DNA from 2 places in the Exiguobacterium sp. TDN 0502 genome. Region 1 is predicted to be linked to the other one. Evidence: a T-box and tRNA genes for the amino acid it is inferred to sense, from the RefSeq annotation. Region 1 holds a T-box; the other holds one or more tRNA genes.

Region 1 (8,031 bases):
ACCAGAAGACGTAGCCACTTTCTCGTCGACTTTCTCCGACTCATCGAATTGGTCATTACTATTGAAGTCAATATACAACTGGACACGTGTATTAGCTGTAGTTTGATCAAGCGTAAAATTAAAATCAATTGGTTTATCTGGTGAAGCGGGTGCAGCTTTATCTACCGATGTTAATCCGAGACCCGCCTGCGAAACTGTCACCTTACTTAAGCGTGGTCGCTCGATTTTTTCAGATTGTAGGCGAAGCGTGACCTGTTTTGTGTCCGTGTAGGCAATTGCAGCACCTGATGTCATGCTTGGCTTAAAAACCGAAGTGAAATTACTCGTTGCATGCGTTAATACATCAGCATGTAAAAAGACTGGTAATCCTTTTTGAATATAGTTCGTTAAAATTTCATTTGCTTTTAATTTTGTAATATCATTCTCAATTTTACTTGTATTATGCATTTTGGACGTATCAGAGACTTTTACGGAATAACGGTCTGCGTCCGTAAAAACAGATGGATCAAAAACAATCGCATCAAACGCTCCATCAAGCGGGAAACGAGAAGCATTCAGCTCCTTGACCGTCATCATCTTAATATCAAAACGTGCTGAATCGAGTCCCGTTAATAACGACGTGATTTTGGTTCCCGGATCAATCCGGTTCGTCGTCGACCAGTCATCGCGAATCTCTAAAATCTTAAACTTTTCACCCATTGCCGCTTTGGAATGCGGTTCATGTATATACGTAAAACTTGAAAAAATCAGTAAGATAGCTAAGGTTAGACGGACCCACTGTTTCATCACTTATCGTCTCCTCATCGTGTCATTGAATTATGGGACTATACTCCCCCATTTCATTATAACGAGAGAATGAGGATTTTCCCTATTTTGTAAAAATGGAAGCGTAATAATGCCGCACTTCACTGATGAAATAGAGTGATCCTGTCACGACGTATGTCCGGTTCACTTCTAATTGCTCGAAGAATGCTTCGACCGTCGTTATGTTGGCTCCGTCCCGCTTCAACTCATCAAGTGTCCGCGCACGCGGAAAATCAAATGTCGTCTCATAAATATTTGGTGTGATGTTGCGTAACTGCGTTAGCATCGCCGTCCGGTCTTTGTCACGCAAAATCGAACAAAGTAACGTCACAGGTTTGGACTCCTCTTTTAACCGTTCAACAAGTGCCGTGATGCCTTCCGGGTTATGGGCACCATCGAGAATGATTCGTGGTTTACGCGAGATGATCTCAAACCGTCCCGGATGTTTTGCTTCCCGTAGTCCTTTTCGGATCGCCGCCTTCGACCAGCCGAGTCGCCGCGCACAGATGACGGCGTTTGCCGCATTGTGGACTTGATGATGGCCTTCGAGCCCTAAACGTGTCTCCGGAATCCCATCATATGTCGCCCAGGTACCCGTCTCTTTTAATCGATAACGGATGATCGCTTCCTGACTCCATTTCAACGTCGCATTCCGGTCACCGCAATACGCCATTAACGGTACCGTCAGTTCTTCTTGCAGTTTCCCGGCAATGACCGGTGTCCCCTGTTTGATGATACCGAACTTCTGTAAGGCGATTTCTTGGAGCGTATCTCCGAGAATCGCTTGATGATCGTGTCCGATCGAGGTGATGATTGCCGCAACCGGATTCTTAAAGACGTTCGTCGAATCATATAAGCCACCGAGACCAACTTCATAGATGACGAAATCCGGACGAATCTGATCAAAATAATAGAAAGCAAGTCCCGTCAATGCTTCGAACTCAGTGACCGTACCAAGTGCCGGATCAATCTGCCCGATAGCAGTCTGAACAGCGATGGCGGCTGCAACGAGATCATCTTCTTCAATCGGCACTCCGTTTAACATGATCCGTTCCTCGAACTGAATGATATACGGCGACGTAAACGTCCCGATTCGTAATCCTTCCGCAATTCCCATCTCACGTAAGAACGCAACCGTTGATCCTTTTCCGTTCGTGCCAGCGACATGAATCGTCGGAATCGTGTCCGGGTCAATCTGTAATTCTAGTAGCATCGCCTGCATCCGTTCAAGACCCGGTTTGACACCGAATGCTAGTAAGCTCGACAACCAATCCAATACATCTTCTCGCGTCCTCATGCTGTTCGCTCCTTTAAAAAAAGTGGCTCAAGGAGACTTGAGCCACTGCTGTTATTAGTGTGAGAGTTCGTTGATGCGTGCTTCGACAGCTTGACGTTTTTCCGTGTAGTCAAGTGCCTTCGCTTTTTCTTCATCAATGACGTGTGCCGGTGCTTTACCGACGAAGCCAGGGTTGTTGAGTTTTTTCTCGACCCGTTCGACTTCTTTCGTATATTTGACGAGTTCCTTGTTCAAGCGGGCGATTTCTTCCTCGATGTTGATCAAGTCAGCGAGTGGGATGAACAATTCTGCTCCCGTCACGATCGCACTCATCGCTTTTTCTGGCGCTGGCATCTGCTCTTCGATTCGGAGTTCAGACGCGTTCGTGAACTTTTGCAAGTACGAGCTGTTTGACGACAAGTCGTCTTGAACACGTGCGTCATTCGTCGAGATGAACAGTTGGATCTGTTTCGACATCGGTGCGTTCACTTCAGCGCGGATGTTACGAACCGAACGGATGACGTTCTGAACCGCTTCGAATGCTGGAACAGCTTCCGGGAAGTCGAGTGACGTCTCGCGTGTTGGCCATGCAGCACGTGTGATCGTTTCGCCTTCATGCGGTAAGTGTTGCCAGATTTCTTCCGTGATGAACGGCATGAATGGGTGCATCAGACGCATGATCCGGTCGAGCGTATAGGCAAGAACCGAACGCGTTGTCTGTTTCGCTGCTTCGTCTTCCCCGTTGAGCGGTAATTTCGCCATCTCGATGTACCAGTTACAGAAGTCTTCCCAGATGAAGTGATAAAGAATTCGTCCTGCTTCACCAAACTCATATTTATCCGATAGACGTGTTACGTCGTCAATCGTCGTCTGTAAGCGTGTCAGGATCCATTTATCTGCGAGTGACTTCTCGCCTGTCAAATCAATCTGATCAAACGATAGACCATCCATGTTCATCAAGGCAAAACGGCTTGCGTTCCAGAGTTTGTTCGAGAAGTTCCATGTTGCTTCGATCTTTTCCCAGTAGAAGCGGAGGTCGTTCCCTGGCGTTGATCCTGTTGTTAAGAACCAACGAAGAGAATCGGCACCGTACTTCTCGATGACATCCATCGGATCGATTCCGTTCCCGAGGGATTTCGACATCTTCCGTCCTTCCGAATCACGAATCAATCCGTGGATCAGGACGTCTTTAAATGGACGTTGTCCTGTGAATTCGTACGATTGGAAGATCATCCGTGAAACCCAGAAAGCGATGATGTCATAGCCCGTCACGAGTGTTGATGTCGGGAAGTATTTTTGATAATCAGCAGCGTCCGTGTTCGGCCACCCCATCGTTGAGAACGGCCAGAGCGCTGACGAGAACCACGTGTCGAGAACATCGTTGTCTTGCTCCCAGTTCTCGATATCGGCTGGTGCTTCCTTGCCAACGTAAACTTCACCTGTTTCTTTATGATACCAAGCCGGAATCCGGTGTCCCCACCACAATTGACGGCTGACACACCAGTCACGGATGTTTTCCATCCAGCGTACGTATGTGTTTTCAAAGCGTTGTGGAACGAAGTTGACCTTGTCTGGTCCTTGTTGCTCCTCGAGTGCTTTTTGCGCAAGTGGCTCCATTTTAACGAACCATTGGAGTGAGAGATACGGCTCGACGATTGCATCTGAACGTTCTGAGTGACCGACAGAGTGCAGGTGTGGTTCGATTTTGATCAAAACGCCTGCTGCTTTTAAATCTTCAACGATTTGTTTCCGGCATTCGAAACGATCCATGCCTTCGTATTTCCCTGCGTTCTCGTTCATCGTTCCATCTTCGTTCATGACGAGGACACGTGGTAACTCGTGACGGTTACCGACCTCGAAGTCGTTCGGGTCGTGGGCTGGTGTGATCTTAACGACACCTGTACCAAACTCCATATCGACATAGTCATCGGCAACGATCGGAATCTCGCGACCGACGATTGGTAACGTAATCGTTTTTCCGACGAGGTGAGCATAACGCTCATCCTTCGGGTTCACGGCGATCGCTGTATCACCGAGCATCGTCTCAGGACGTGTCGTCGCCAGTTCCACGTGACCTGAACCATCCGTCAGTGGATAGCTGAAGTGATAGAACGCACCTTCGATATCTTTGTAGATGACTTCGATATCTGAGATCGCTGTTTTTGTTGCCGGGTCCCAGTTAACGATATATTCACCGCGGTAGATCAAGCCTTTTTCGTAAAGTTTCACGAAGACTTCTTGAACCGCTTCTGACAATCCTTCGTCGAGCGTGAAGCGCTCGCGTGAATAGTCGAGTCCGAGTCCGAGTTTTGCCCATTGTGCACGGATCGTTGACGCATACTCTTCTTTCCATGCCCATGATTGCTCGAGGAATTTCTCGCGCCCCATTTCAAGACGTGATTGTCCTTCTGCCCGCAGTTTTTGTTCGACTTTTGCTTGTGTTGCGATACCGGCATGGTCCATTCCCGGTAAGTAAAGGACGTCAAACCCTTGCATCCGCTTCATCCGTGTCAGCATGTCTTGTAACGTCGTGTCCCACGCGTGACCAAGGTGCAATTTACCTGTGACGTTCGGTGGTGGAATGACGATCGTGTACGGCTCTTTTTCTGGATCCTGATCGGCTTTGAAATAGTCACCTTTCACCCAAAAGTCGTACCATTTTTCTTCCGTTGCCTGCGGATCATACTTCGTTGGCATTGATAATTCCTGCATCCTGATCGCTCCCTTTTTGTCCATAATAAAAACGGCTTCTCTCGTCCTATGCTAAGGACGAAAGAAAGCCGTTGCTTTTTTCCGCGGTACCACCTTAGTTCATCCAAAATCGGATGCCCTCGAGCCACGTAACGTGTGGAGGACGGATATCGCTCGTAAGACTCACGATACCAGCTCGTGGGGTGACCTTCCTCCTGTTCGCCCGTCACATCTTTCAGCCAAGGATGTGTTCTCTACACCGGTACGAATACAGGACTACTCTTCCCGTCATCGCTGTTGCCATTTTCTTCTTTACTCATTTTAGCCGAGAGTTCAAGTAATCGTCAAGAACTGCTTAACGACCAAATTCGACTTGAAGTTCCTTGAACGTCAATTCGACGGCTTCGATCGTCCGCTCGATGTCTTCATCCGTATGGGCGATCGACAGGAAGAGACCTTCGAATTGTGACGGTGGTAAGAAGACACCACGCGCCGCCATCTTTTGATAATACGAACGGAACATCTCAAGGTTCGACGTTTTCGCTTTTTCGAAGTTCGTGACACGTTCATCCGTGAAGAAGACACCAAACATCGCGCCTGCACGGTTCGTCGTCAGCGGAATGTTGTATTTCGCTGCAGCGTTCAGGTAGCCTTCCGACAAACGGCTCGCTTTCCGGTCGAACTCTTGATAGTGTTCTGGTTTCAATTGTGTCAATGTCGCTAGACCAGCTGCCATCGCGAGTGGATTTCCGGATAACGTACCCGCTTGATAGATTGGACCTTGTGGTGCGATCTGCTCCATGATGTCACGACGTCCACCGTAAGCACCGACCGGCATTCCGCCACCGATGACTTTACCGAGACACGTGATGTCCGGTGTGACACCGAAATGTCCTTGGGCACAGTGGAATCCGACACGGAAACCAGTCATGACTTCGTCAAAGATCAGCAATGCGCCGTTTTCTGACGTGATCTCCCGTAAGCCTTCAAGGAATCCTGGCTCTGGTGGGACGAAGCCCATGTTCCCAGCAGCCGGTTCGACGATGACACCAGCGATATCGTCGCCGTGTTTTTCGAACGCGATCCGGACAGCGTCCAAATCGTTATATGGAACCGTCAGCGTCATGCTCGCGATTTGCGCTGGAACGCCTGGTGAATCTGGTAATCCGAGTGTCGCGACACCTGAACCTGCTTTGATCAAGAGCGAGTCACCGTGACCATGGTAACAGCCTTCGAACTTGAGGATTTTCGTCCGACCTGTATAGCCGCGTGCGAGACGAAGCGCTGCCATCGTCGCTTCTGTTCCTGAGTTGACCATCCGGACGACTTCGACCGACGGCACCCGGCTGATGACGACTTCCGCCATCGCTGATTCGATTTCCGTTGGTGTCCCGTAGCTCCAGCCACGTGTCGCTTGTTCTTGGATCGCTGACGTGACGCTTGGATCGGCATGACCAAGAATCATTGGTCCCCATGACAAGACGTAATCGATATACTCTTTTCCGTCGATGTCATAGAGCTTCGATCCTTTTGCATGATCTGCGAAAATCGGTGTCATCCCGACCGATTTATAAGCACGGACCGGGCTATTGACACCACCCGGCATGAGCGGGAGTGCCCGCTCGAATGCTTCTTTTGATTTTGAATTCTGGTTAATTAAGCTCATTTCGACCCCTCCAGGTAACGACAAATGTCTTTTGCGAAATAGGTGATGATTAAATCAGCGCCTGCTCGTTTAAAGCCAAGCATCGTCTCAAGGACGATTCGTTCTTCGTCGATCCAGCCGTTCAAGGCAGCAGCTTTGACCATCGCATACTCACCCGATACGTTATACGCAACGATTGGTAAGTCAATCCGCTCGCGCACATCACGAATGATATCCATGAACGCAAGCGCAGGTTTGACGATCATGAAGTCAGCTCCTTGATCAACGTCCGCTGTTGCTTCGCGGAACGCTTCGCGACGGTTTGCTGGATCCATTTGATAACCTTTCCGGTCGCCTTCTCCCGGTGCCGAGTTCGCCGCATCACGGAATGGACCGTAATAAGCAGACGCATATTTAACACCATAGCTCATGACCGGAATATGGCTGAATCCGTTCTCGTCTAATCCTTGACGAATGGCTGCGACAAATCCGTCCATCATCGATGATGGGGCAATGACGTCAGCACCCGCCCGTGCTTGTGAGATCGCTGTTTTGACGTGAAGCGGTAATGACGCATCATTATCGACCGTACCGTCCGCGACGATACCGCAATGACCTGTCGACGTGTATTCACATAAGCATGTGTCGGCAATGACCGTTAGCTGCGGGGCAACCTTTTTGACGAGACGTGTCGCTTCTTGAACGATCCCGTGATCGTGAAACGCACCTGATCCTTGCTCGTCTTTTAAGTGGTCGTGCGGGACACCGAATAAGATGACAGATTCGATTCCGAGTGCGACGACTTCTTCAATCTCAGCCGTCAGATGATCGAGTGATAAGTTGAAAACGCCAGGCATCGAGCTGACTTCCCGTTTAATGTCTTCGCCTTCTGCGACGAAAATCGGATAAATCAAATCTGATTTATGCAATTGGTTCTCGCGAACGAGTGACCGGAGTGATGCGGTATGACGTAAACGACGGTGACGTGCGTATTCTAAAGTATTCATGCTGATTCCTCCTCAATGATACGATCAATCATGCCGTCCACCGTGAATTCACGGGCGACATGGATCGGTTGAAGTCCGGCTGCTTTTGCTGCTTGCTCCGTGATCGTTCCAATGACGATGAACGTCGTTTGCGGGGCTAGTGGAGCAATCGCTTCGACAGCGGAAGGACTCTGCAGTCCAATGTAGGTAGCAGTTTTGAAAAGTGCTTCCGGTGGCCGACGTGTGACGGTTTCATAGGTGATGATGTCTTCAATCGTGAATCGATTCAGTTTCCGTAACTGCTCGACTGGTGCTTGACGTGACCGGTTTCCCCGCGCAAACACGATGTGATTCCCGTCAGACAAGTATGGTCCAAGCTCTGCGACGAGCGCATCGCCTGTATAAGTCGAAGGTATGAAATCGGCTTGTCGTCCGTACTTTACAAGCACGTCCGCCGTCTTTCGTCCGACGACCGCGATACGCGTTTCTGCTAATTCAGGCAACGCGTCAGCAATCCGGTGGACACCATTCGGACTCGTCACGATGAGCCAATCGATTTCCTTTGGTAACGTAAACGAAACAGGCTGCGTTTCGATGACCGGATAGTGTACACTCTCGATCGCAACTGC
Region 2 (8,031 bases), on a different contig from region 1:
AGATCCGACGGCCGGTATTTATCAAGCCGGATTCTTCCCAATCATGATGTTTGCTTTACCAGCTGCAGCATTTGCGATCGTCATGGCTGCGCGCAAGGAAAACCGTAAAGCCGTTGCCGGGGCAATGATTGGTCTTGGTCTGACGTCGTTCCTGACCGGGATTACGGAACCAATCGAGTTCTCGTTCATGTTCTTGTCACCAGTATTGTACGTCATCCATGCAGTACTGACCGGTCTTTCGATGGCCATCGTCAACTTGCTCGGCATTTTGCACGGCTTCTCCTTCTCGGCTGGTTTTATCGACTATGCCTTGAACTTCGGTATTGCGAAGAAACCGTTACTCATCATCCCGGTTGGTCTCGCGTTCGCGGTCGTTTATTACTTCCTGTTCTACTTCATGATCACGAAATTCGATTTGAAGACACCAGGACGTGAAGATGAATCGCTCGTCACAGACACGGGAGTTGTTCTGACAGACTCGGACGACAAGTATGAGCAACAGGCAGCTCAGATTTTTGCCGGACTACAAGGAACAGACAACGTCACATCGATTGATAACTGTGCGACACGTCTACGTCTTCAAGTCAAGGATCCAAATATCATTGATGAAGCGGTCATTAAAGCGGCTGGAGCGAAAGGTGTCATGAAAATGGGCGCGACGAGTGTCCAAATCATCATCGGCACGGATGTCGAATTCGTTGCGGATGCGATGAAACGGCAGAAGTAAGAAAAAACGACCTTTCCTGAACTCAGGAAAGGTCGTTTTGCTGTACGTTCGCAACAGGCGCAGTTTTACTCGAACGGTAAATCGGATAAAAAATACCGACGAGAATGATGACGATCCCCATCCATTGGGAACTCATCAGGTGTTCACCTAAAATTAAAACGGAACAGATGACAGCTGTCGGTAATTCAGCTGCCCCAAGCAAAGAGACGCTTGCCGGAGACAAATGCGGTGCACCCGCTGCAAATAAAAGTGGTGGCAAAATCAATGCGAATAGACCGAGCGGAATCGCATACAGGAGAAGACCGTTTTCGAAATTCGCAGAGGATAAGAACGTCGTCGGTGGATACATGATCATGACAAAAGCGAGACCACCCGTCATCATATAAAAACTTTTCTTGACGACAGGTAGATGATTAGCAATACGTCCACTAGCGAGTAGGAAAATCGAGAAGCTGACGGCTGCCCCGAGACCAAACAATGTACCGCGTAAATCAAGCGGACTCGAGTAAGCGGCACTTGCAAGAATAGCTCCGCCAATCAACAGAAGTGCAGACAAGAAGTGGGCACGCGACGGCAAGCGTCTGAATACAAGGGCATCGATCACGACGCCAATCCAGGTGAACTGGAATAACAGGATGATCGCAACGGATGCGGATACGGTCTGAAGACTCTGGTAGTATAGGTATCCTGTTGTACCACTCGATATACCAATCAGCATGAGAAGTCCTGCTGTTTTGATGTCGAGACGTAAATTCTTCGTAAATAGGGCGAGTCCGAATATCATCAGCCAGCCAAAGAAAAACTGGCTTCCTGAAACGGCTGCCGAATCAAACCCGGCTGCATAAGCGAGTTTGACGATCGTTGAGAGGACACCGTAACTGATGGCGCCAATGAGAACGAATAAGGTTGCTTTTGAGCGATGCATGAATGATTTCCCTCCATTTTTTACTAAAAACCACACAAAAAAGGTTGCAACGGGGCCTTGTCCAGGTTTTTTGGACAGGGTTTGGTTGCAACCTGTGTGATTTATTGAGTTGATGTGTCAAGTAAATGATACAGCCGTGTTTTCGTTTGATTGTATTGAACGGTCAACCGATTCCACTTCTTCAACGAGGCGGTAGCCTTCCGTGATAAACGATTTAAATCAGCTGTCGACTCATCAATCTTAACGAAATCCGGTTTTTCCGTCAAGCGTGAAAGCACTTTCTTTTCAGCAGCAATCGATTGCCGGTACGTTTTTACGAATGTATCAAACGTCTGCTCGCGCTGTTTGATGAGCGTCAGCAAGGTCGTTCCTTCCAGTTTTGCCTTTCCGTCAAGCTGGTTCACGGCATCCTTGATGTCATCCAGGTCGAGTTCGGCATACGTTTTTTTACGAAGCGTTTCTTCCTGTTTCAATAACGAAAGCCGCTCGACGTTTAAGGCTTCCAGCTCCTCGCGTTCGTTACGGGCGCGTTTGATTTCTTCAGCTCCCGCATCGAGGACAGCTTGATACGTATTGACTGAAATTTCGTCCTTTCGCGCACGTTGATCGGCAAGCGTGTATGCTTTTTCTTCTCCTTTGACTTGCTGCTCCAGTTTTTGCTGAAGGGAGGCGGGAGAATCATTGGAACAAGCAGCGAGTCCGAAGCTAGTCATGAACAGCATCGCTAAGAGTGATTTTTTCATCTGGACGTTAACTCCTTATAGATCTGAATGTTGCGCGAAATTATAAGGGATATGGAAATCCTCATCATAGATCGCAAATTGATAGCCTTTTTTCTGAAGTCCTTCAACGATAGCCGGAAGTGCTTTGATGGCTTGCGGCTGTTCGTGTAACAGGATGATTTCAAATGGTCGTTCTGCCCGGCGGATCACTGTCTGTACGACTTCCTTCGCACTATCTTTGTAGTACCAGTCCATTGAATCGATCGTCCAGTCCCAGACACGGAAGTCGGCAGAATGTATCGCGGCAGCCATTTTTTTCGTAATCCCGGGTTTGGATCCGTAAGGGGGTCTTGTCAAATGAGGCGTCTGCTTCGTCAATTCGTAAATTTTCTTTTGAACACTCTGCATCTCGGATACGTACTTCCCTTTTTCATATAGCGTAGCGTAATCGTGTGTTTCGCCGTGAAGTCCGATATAGTGACCGGCTTTAGCGGCTGCCTGCACCTCTTTTGGGAAAGATTTTACCTGTGGTCCAAGATAAAAGAAGGTAGCACGGGTATCGAGTTCGTTTAATGTCCGGAGCAGATCCGGCGTCAAAGCGGTTGGTCCGTCTTCAAATGTTAAATAGGCAACTTTTTTCGTCACGCCGTTCCATTTTTCGATGCGTGCTTTTTCCATATCGGCAACGGGAACTTCTGTTATCGGTTTACTGGCAGTAACTGCTTTTGGGGCAGGGGTGAACATATACCGGTATGCAACATACCCTCCGACTCCGAGTAAAAGGATGGTCAGAAGCAACAAAAATCGGGGGAGAACTTTTTTTCTTTTTGTCCGCGGTCTTGGCCCAAGTCCGCTGTCGTAGCTTGAAGTGAATGGATCCATCGTTGTCTGTCGCTCCTTTTGTCCAAAAGATCATATACAAATAATGTAACATTTTGTCTGTTTCATTTGTAACAAACAGATGACAAAAAGATGACGAGTTAACGATTTTTCGAAAAAACCGTCTTTTCGTTAGAAAGTATATTGTCAAAATAAAAAAACAACCACTATAGGAGTGATTGTTTCGGGATTTCTTAGTGTTCGGTTACAGCACATTCATCACATTCCGTTTGATAGGATTCACATTGCTCATCCATCTCTTTTCCACAGTGAGCGCATGTTTTTACGGGTAGCTCACGGTAAAACTCAGCAGATGCTTCTTGGTAAAGAGGTTGCTCCATACGTGTATTCCTCCTTTGAAATGAAACACGAGTGTCTGTTTTCTTGTTTTTATTGTATTAGTACAGAGGGATAAAGTCAATCTTTGTTTTATAACAGGTAAAAAAATGCCGAGTACTGATGCAGGACAATAAAAAAGAGACATGCTACGATACCTAAGTAATCTGATAATCATAAGGGGGATTCATTCATGACACAAGCAACACTGGATACAATGCGTGTATTGACAGAAAGACGCTCTGTTCGTCATTACGACGAAACATTCAAACTTTCAAAACAGGAAGTGGAAGAACTACTGGAATGGACGACAGCGGCACCGAGTGCTTGGAATCTGCAACACTGGCATTTTACTGTTTTCCATTCAGAAGAGGCGAAACAACAGCTGGCACCGATCGCTTACAATCAGCCAGCCATCACGTCTGCCTCAGCAGTCATCGCGATTTTAGGAGACGTGCAAGCGAATCGAAACTATAATCCGGTCTATGGACCAGCAGTGGAAGCGGGCGGTATGACGGAGGACTTGTTCGATTCAATCAAGGCACAAGTGGAAGGTGCTTACCAAAGCGAAGCGTACGGACGTGATGCAGCGATGTCGAATGCGAGTCTTGCGGCGATGCAATTGATGCTTGCGGCAGAAGCGCGCGGATTATCAACGCTTGCCATGGGTGGTTTTGATCATCAACAGTTTGCGAAGACATTCATTCCGGAAGCCCGTTATGTACCGGTCATGCTGATTGCTGTCGGAAAAGCGGTCGAAGATGCAAAAAAACGTCCGGCGTTGCGTTTACCGGTTGATCAGGTATCAACGTTCCTGTAAGACGTTGAAATGGAGGAATCGGGGATCAATTCCTCCATTTCAACTTTTTTAATTTTTTTTGAAAAAAGACTTGTCAGCCTTTTAGTTTCTTGATATATTAATACATGTCCTAGCAAGTACATAACGTACTGCAAACATGATTCTGTAGCTCAGCTGGGAGAGCGCTACCTTGACAGGGTAGAGGTCGCTGGTTCGAGCCCAGTCAGAATCATACCGAAGCGTCCGCTTCTTCTGTAACAGGAGAAGCGGGCGCTTTTTTTATTTTTTGAATCATAGTACTCCTCGACCGGTTTTTAAAGCAGTGATCCACCAGAGTTCGAGGGATGATGTACAAAAAAGGAGATATATAAAATGACCATTCTATATTTCGTACGCCATGCTCACTCTACTTATTCACCGGATGAACGAATGCGTCCGTTATCAGAGAAAGGGGTACAGGATGCCCATCACTTATGTAAGGTATTTCAGGGGATTCAGGTTGACCGGTTTTACAGCAGTCCGTATCGACGAGCTGTGGAAACGATCTCCCCGCTCGCAATAGAACGTCGACAGGACATCGTCGAGGTGGAAGCATTACGGGAGCGGCTGCTTGCACCCGGAGCACTGACTGATTTTCAAGAAGCTGTCACCTTTGTCTGGCAACATCCGGATCAAAATCCGTACGGGGGAGAAACAAATGAAGAGGCGACGGACCGGATTCGGCAGTGCATCGACCGATTGCTCGTGCAACATCCTGAGGAAACACTCGTTCTTGGAACACATGGAAATATCATGGTACTGCTTTTGCAGGCATTTGATGCTTCGTTCGACTATTCCTTTTGGAAGACTTTACCGATGCCGGCAGTATATCGGCTGACTATAGATGAAACAGGCGAAGTGGACATTCAGGTCATACCCTTGAATACGACCAGTCAATGAAAAACGCCCAAACGGATGTGCGTCTCCGTTTGGCCGTTTTTTTTCGGTTGTTGTGCCGATTGTGGCGTTAAGGCGTTGTAACTGCACCTTCATGTTTACGAATCAAATCAGCCGTCAGTTGACCAGACAAAGTCACCATCGGCACACCACCGCCTGGGTGTGTGGACCCCCCGACGAAATAAAGTCCTTCGTACAGATCACTTTTGGACGGAATCTTAAATCCGCCATTTTTCTTCCGGTCTGCCGCCACTCCATAAATCGATCCACCGTTTGGACCGTATAATTCCTTCAAATCTTCCGGTGTAAACCGATATTCGAACTCGATGGATTCCCGCAGACCATGAAGCCCCATCCGTTCCAGTTTATCTAGGACGACATCTCGATAAGCATCCCAGTCGACTTCTCCCTTTTGGAGGGTCAGTGGAGGGACGTGTGTTAAGACAAATAAATTATCTTTTCCTTCAGGCGCCTGCGAAGGATCGGATTTGGAGGAAACACCGACGTAAATCGTCGGATCCTCAGGAGGTGTTCTGTCTTTGAACATCTGAGCGAATTCTTGCTCCGGATTTTCAGAGAAGAAGAAATTATGATGTGCAAGTCCGGAATATTCTCGGTTCACACCAAGCAACAAAACAAGTCCTGAGACAGATGGGGCGAACGACGCCTGTAATTTTTTTGCTTGCTTCCGCGCTTTTTTCTCAGGTACGATCCGTTCGTACGTCGGAATGACCTCGAGGTTTGAGACGACGATATCTGCTGCATGGAATGTGCCGTTTGAGATGACACCGACCGCCTTTTTATTTTCGAGAACGATTTGTTCCACCGGTGAGTTCAAATGAATCGTCACACGGAGTTCGTCCAGTAAACGTTTCATGGCACGGGCGATCTGATACATGCCGCCTTTGACATAATAGATACCGAGTCCCATTTGGACATAAATCATTTGGTTGAAGACGGCAGGTGCCTGATACGGATTGGAACCGACATACATGACCATGTAATTGAACAGTTGTTCCAGATACGGATCGTTCAGATGCTTTTTTGTACCGGTCGCGACGGTATTCATCGGATCCATCTTGAGCAAGTCCGACATCGTATGGTATTTCTTTAAGTCTTTTAAATCTTCAAGACTGTATTTATAAAAACTGTCGAGGCATAAGTCGTACATTTGCTTCGAATACCGGAACAATTCAACGAAATCTGCGCGTGACGAAACCTGCTCGACTTCCTCGAGCATTCCCGGCAAATCCCCTTTGACATCAATTTTTGTTCCGTCCTCAAAAAATGTGCGCCATTGCGGCTCGATCCGTTCAATTTCTAAGTAATCATCTAGATTGCGGTGGACGCTTGAGAAGAGTTGTTCGAGTACCCAAGGCATCGTTAAGATGGATGGACCAGTATCGAAAGTAAAGCCTTTTCCGCTACGTTGATTCAGTTTTCCACCAACGTTCGCATTCTTTTCAAGCATGGTAACCGCGTAGCCATCTCCGGCTAAACGAATGGCGGCAGACATTCCGGCAAGACCGGCTCCAATGACGATTGCGCGTTTCTTCAAATGAATCACTTCTCCTTTTAGTAGATGAATGGAATCAGTCGTTTTCGTTTCGCAGCCCATTGCGTGTAGGCAGGGCCGAAGCCTTTCGTTAACATCGCTTCTTCGATCCGGATTCGGTAAAGCAGAAAACCAATCATGAGTAGTCCGGAAAACACAAGCAGGACAAGTTGACCGGTGAACAGCGGAAAGCTGATCGTAATAAAAAGAAGACCGGTATAGAGCGGGTGACGCAAAAAGCGGTAGGGACCACTACTGACAAGCTCGTCCCCCGATGCGACGACGACGTGACGTGTGAATTGTTGTTTCAAGTGAAGAATACCCCATAGGCGTAAGGCGACTCCACTCCACAACAGAAAGCATGAAATGATGCGCATTGCTTGAGAAACGGTTTCCTCTGCAAACAGGAAAGCGCAGATGATCGTTCCGCTCAGGACGGAGAAAATCAGATAAAAGCTGATTTGCTCAGCTGTTCCTGCCTTCGACTCGGAACGGTTGCGAAAGCGAATCATCTCACCGATCCAGCAGATACTGCCGATACTGAATATCCATTCCCAAAGTGACACGTACGCTACTCCTTTCTACAGTAGAATCATGTTTCATAACCGCATACATCGTTATTTACCCATTGCAATTCGTCCTTAAGCTACATTTAGAAAACTTCAGAAATACTTCATTTTCATGACAAGCATTCCGAAAGAACCCTGTTTGAAATAAACAATGGTATTCTAATCTAAAATATGGATGCAACTGATTGTGCATAAAGGAGACAGATTCATGAAATACATCAAGACACTCATCACGACGATGGCATTAACAGCAGCGTGTACGTCGGTTTACATACCTTCAGTTGAAGCCGGCTCCTCTTATCGTCAAGCTAAGACACCTCTTCATTTACGACAAGGAGCATCGCTTGAACAACCGAGTATTGCGGTCATTCCGACGGGGATCTATGTGACGGAACTGTCGAAAGTCGGTACGTGGTCAAAAGTACAATATGGAACGAAAATTGGTTATGCGAGTACGAAGTATCTGTTGACGGATGCACAAATCGGTGGAAAACGAATGGGTAAGACACTGATCGCGAACAAAAATTTGCCGCTACGTTCGACTTATGCACCAGGTGAAAATCAGCAGGCGCGAGCCGCTTTT

The links. The T-box of region 1 lies ahead of ACRPK8_RS00505 (valine--tRNA ligase). A T-box ahead of a tRNA ligase gene usually reads a tRNA of that ligase, here a tRNA-Val.
Region 2: it encodes a tRNA-Val, which carries the amino acid that the T-box ahead of ACRPK8_RS00505 (valine--tRNA ligase) is inferred to sense. The anticodon was not compared.

The regions. Positions count from the first base shown of each region.
Region 1 covers NZ_JBOZGJ010000001.1:98,170-106,200, forward strand. Annotated here, with positions in the region: gene ACRPK8_RS00495 (DUF5057 domain-containing protein) at 1-786, opposite strand, end outside; gene ACRPK8_RS00500 (bifunctional folylpolyglutamate synthase/dihydrofolate synthase) at 869-2,101, opposite strand; gene ACRPK8_RS00505 (valine--tRNA ligase) at 2,156-4,792, opposite strand; T-box leader at 4,843-5,072, opposite strand; gene hemL (glutamate-1-semialdehyde 2,1-aminomutase) at 5,127-6,437, opposite strand; gene hemB (porphobilinogen synthase) at 6,434-7,423, opposite strand; gene ACRPK8_RS00520 (uroporphyrinogen-III synthase) at 7,420-8,031, opposite strand, start outside.
Region 2 covers NZ_JBOZGJ010000006.1:143,560-151,590, reverse strand. Annotated here, with positions in the region: gene nagE (N-acetylglucosamine-specific PTS transporter subunit IIBC) at 1-727, shown strand, start outside; gene ACRPK8_RS08750 (EamA family transporter) at 750-1,652, opposite strand; gene ACRPK8_RS08745 (YkyA family protein) at 1,754-2,395, opposite strand; gene ACRPK8_RS08740 (polysaccharide deacetylase family protein) at 2,411-3,172, opposite strand; gene yhfH (protein YhfH) at 3,448-3,594, opposite strand; gene ACRPK8_RS08730 (nitroreductase family protein) at 3,783-4,409, shown strand; tRNA gene ACRPK8_RS08725 (tRNA-Val) at 4,548-4,620, shown strand; gene ACRPK8_RS08720 (histidine phosphatase family protein) at 4,761-5,327, shown strand; gene ACRPK8_RS08715 (phytoene desaturase family protein) at 5,395-6,882, opposite strand; gene ACRPK8_RS08710 (methyltransferase family protein) at 6,900-7,445, opposite strand; gene ACRPK8_RS08705 (D-alanyl-D-alanine carboxypeptidase family protein) at 7,657-8,031, shown strand, end outside.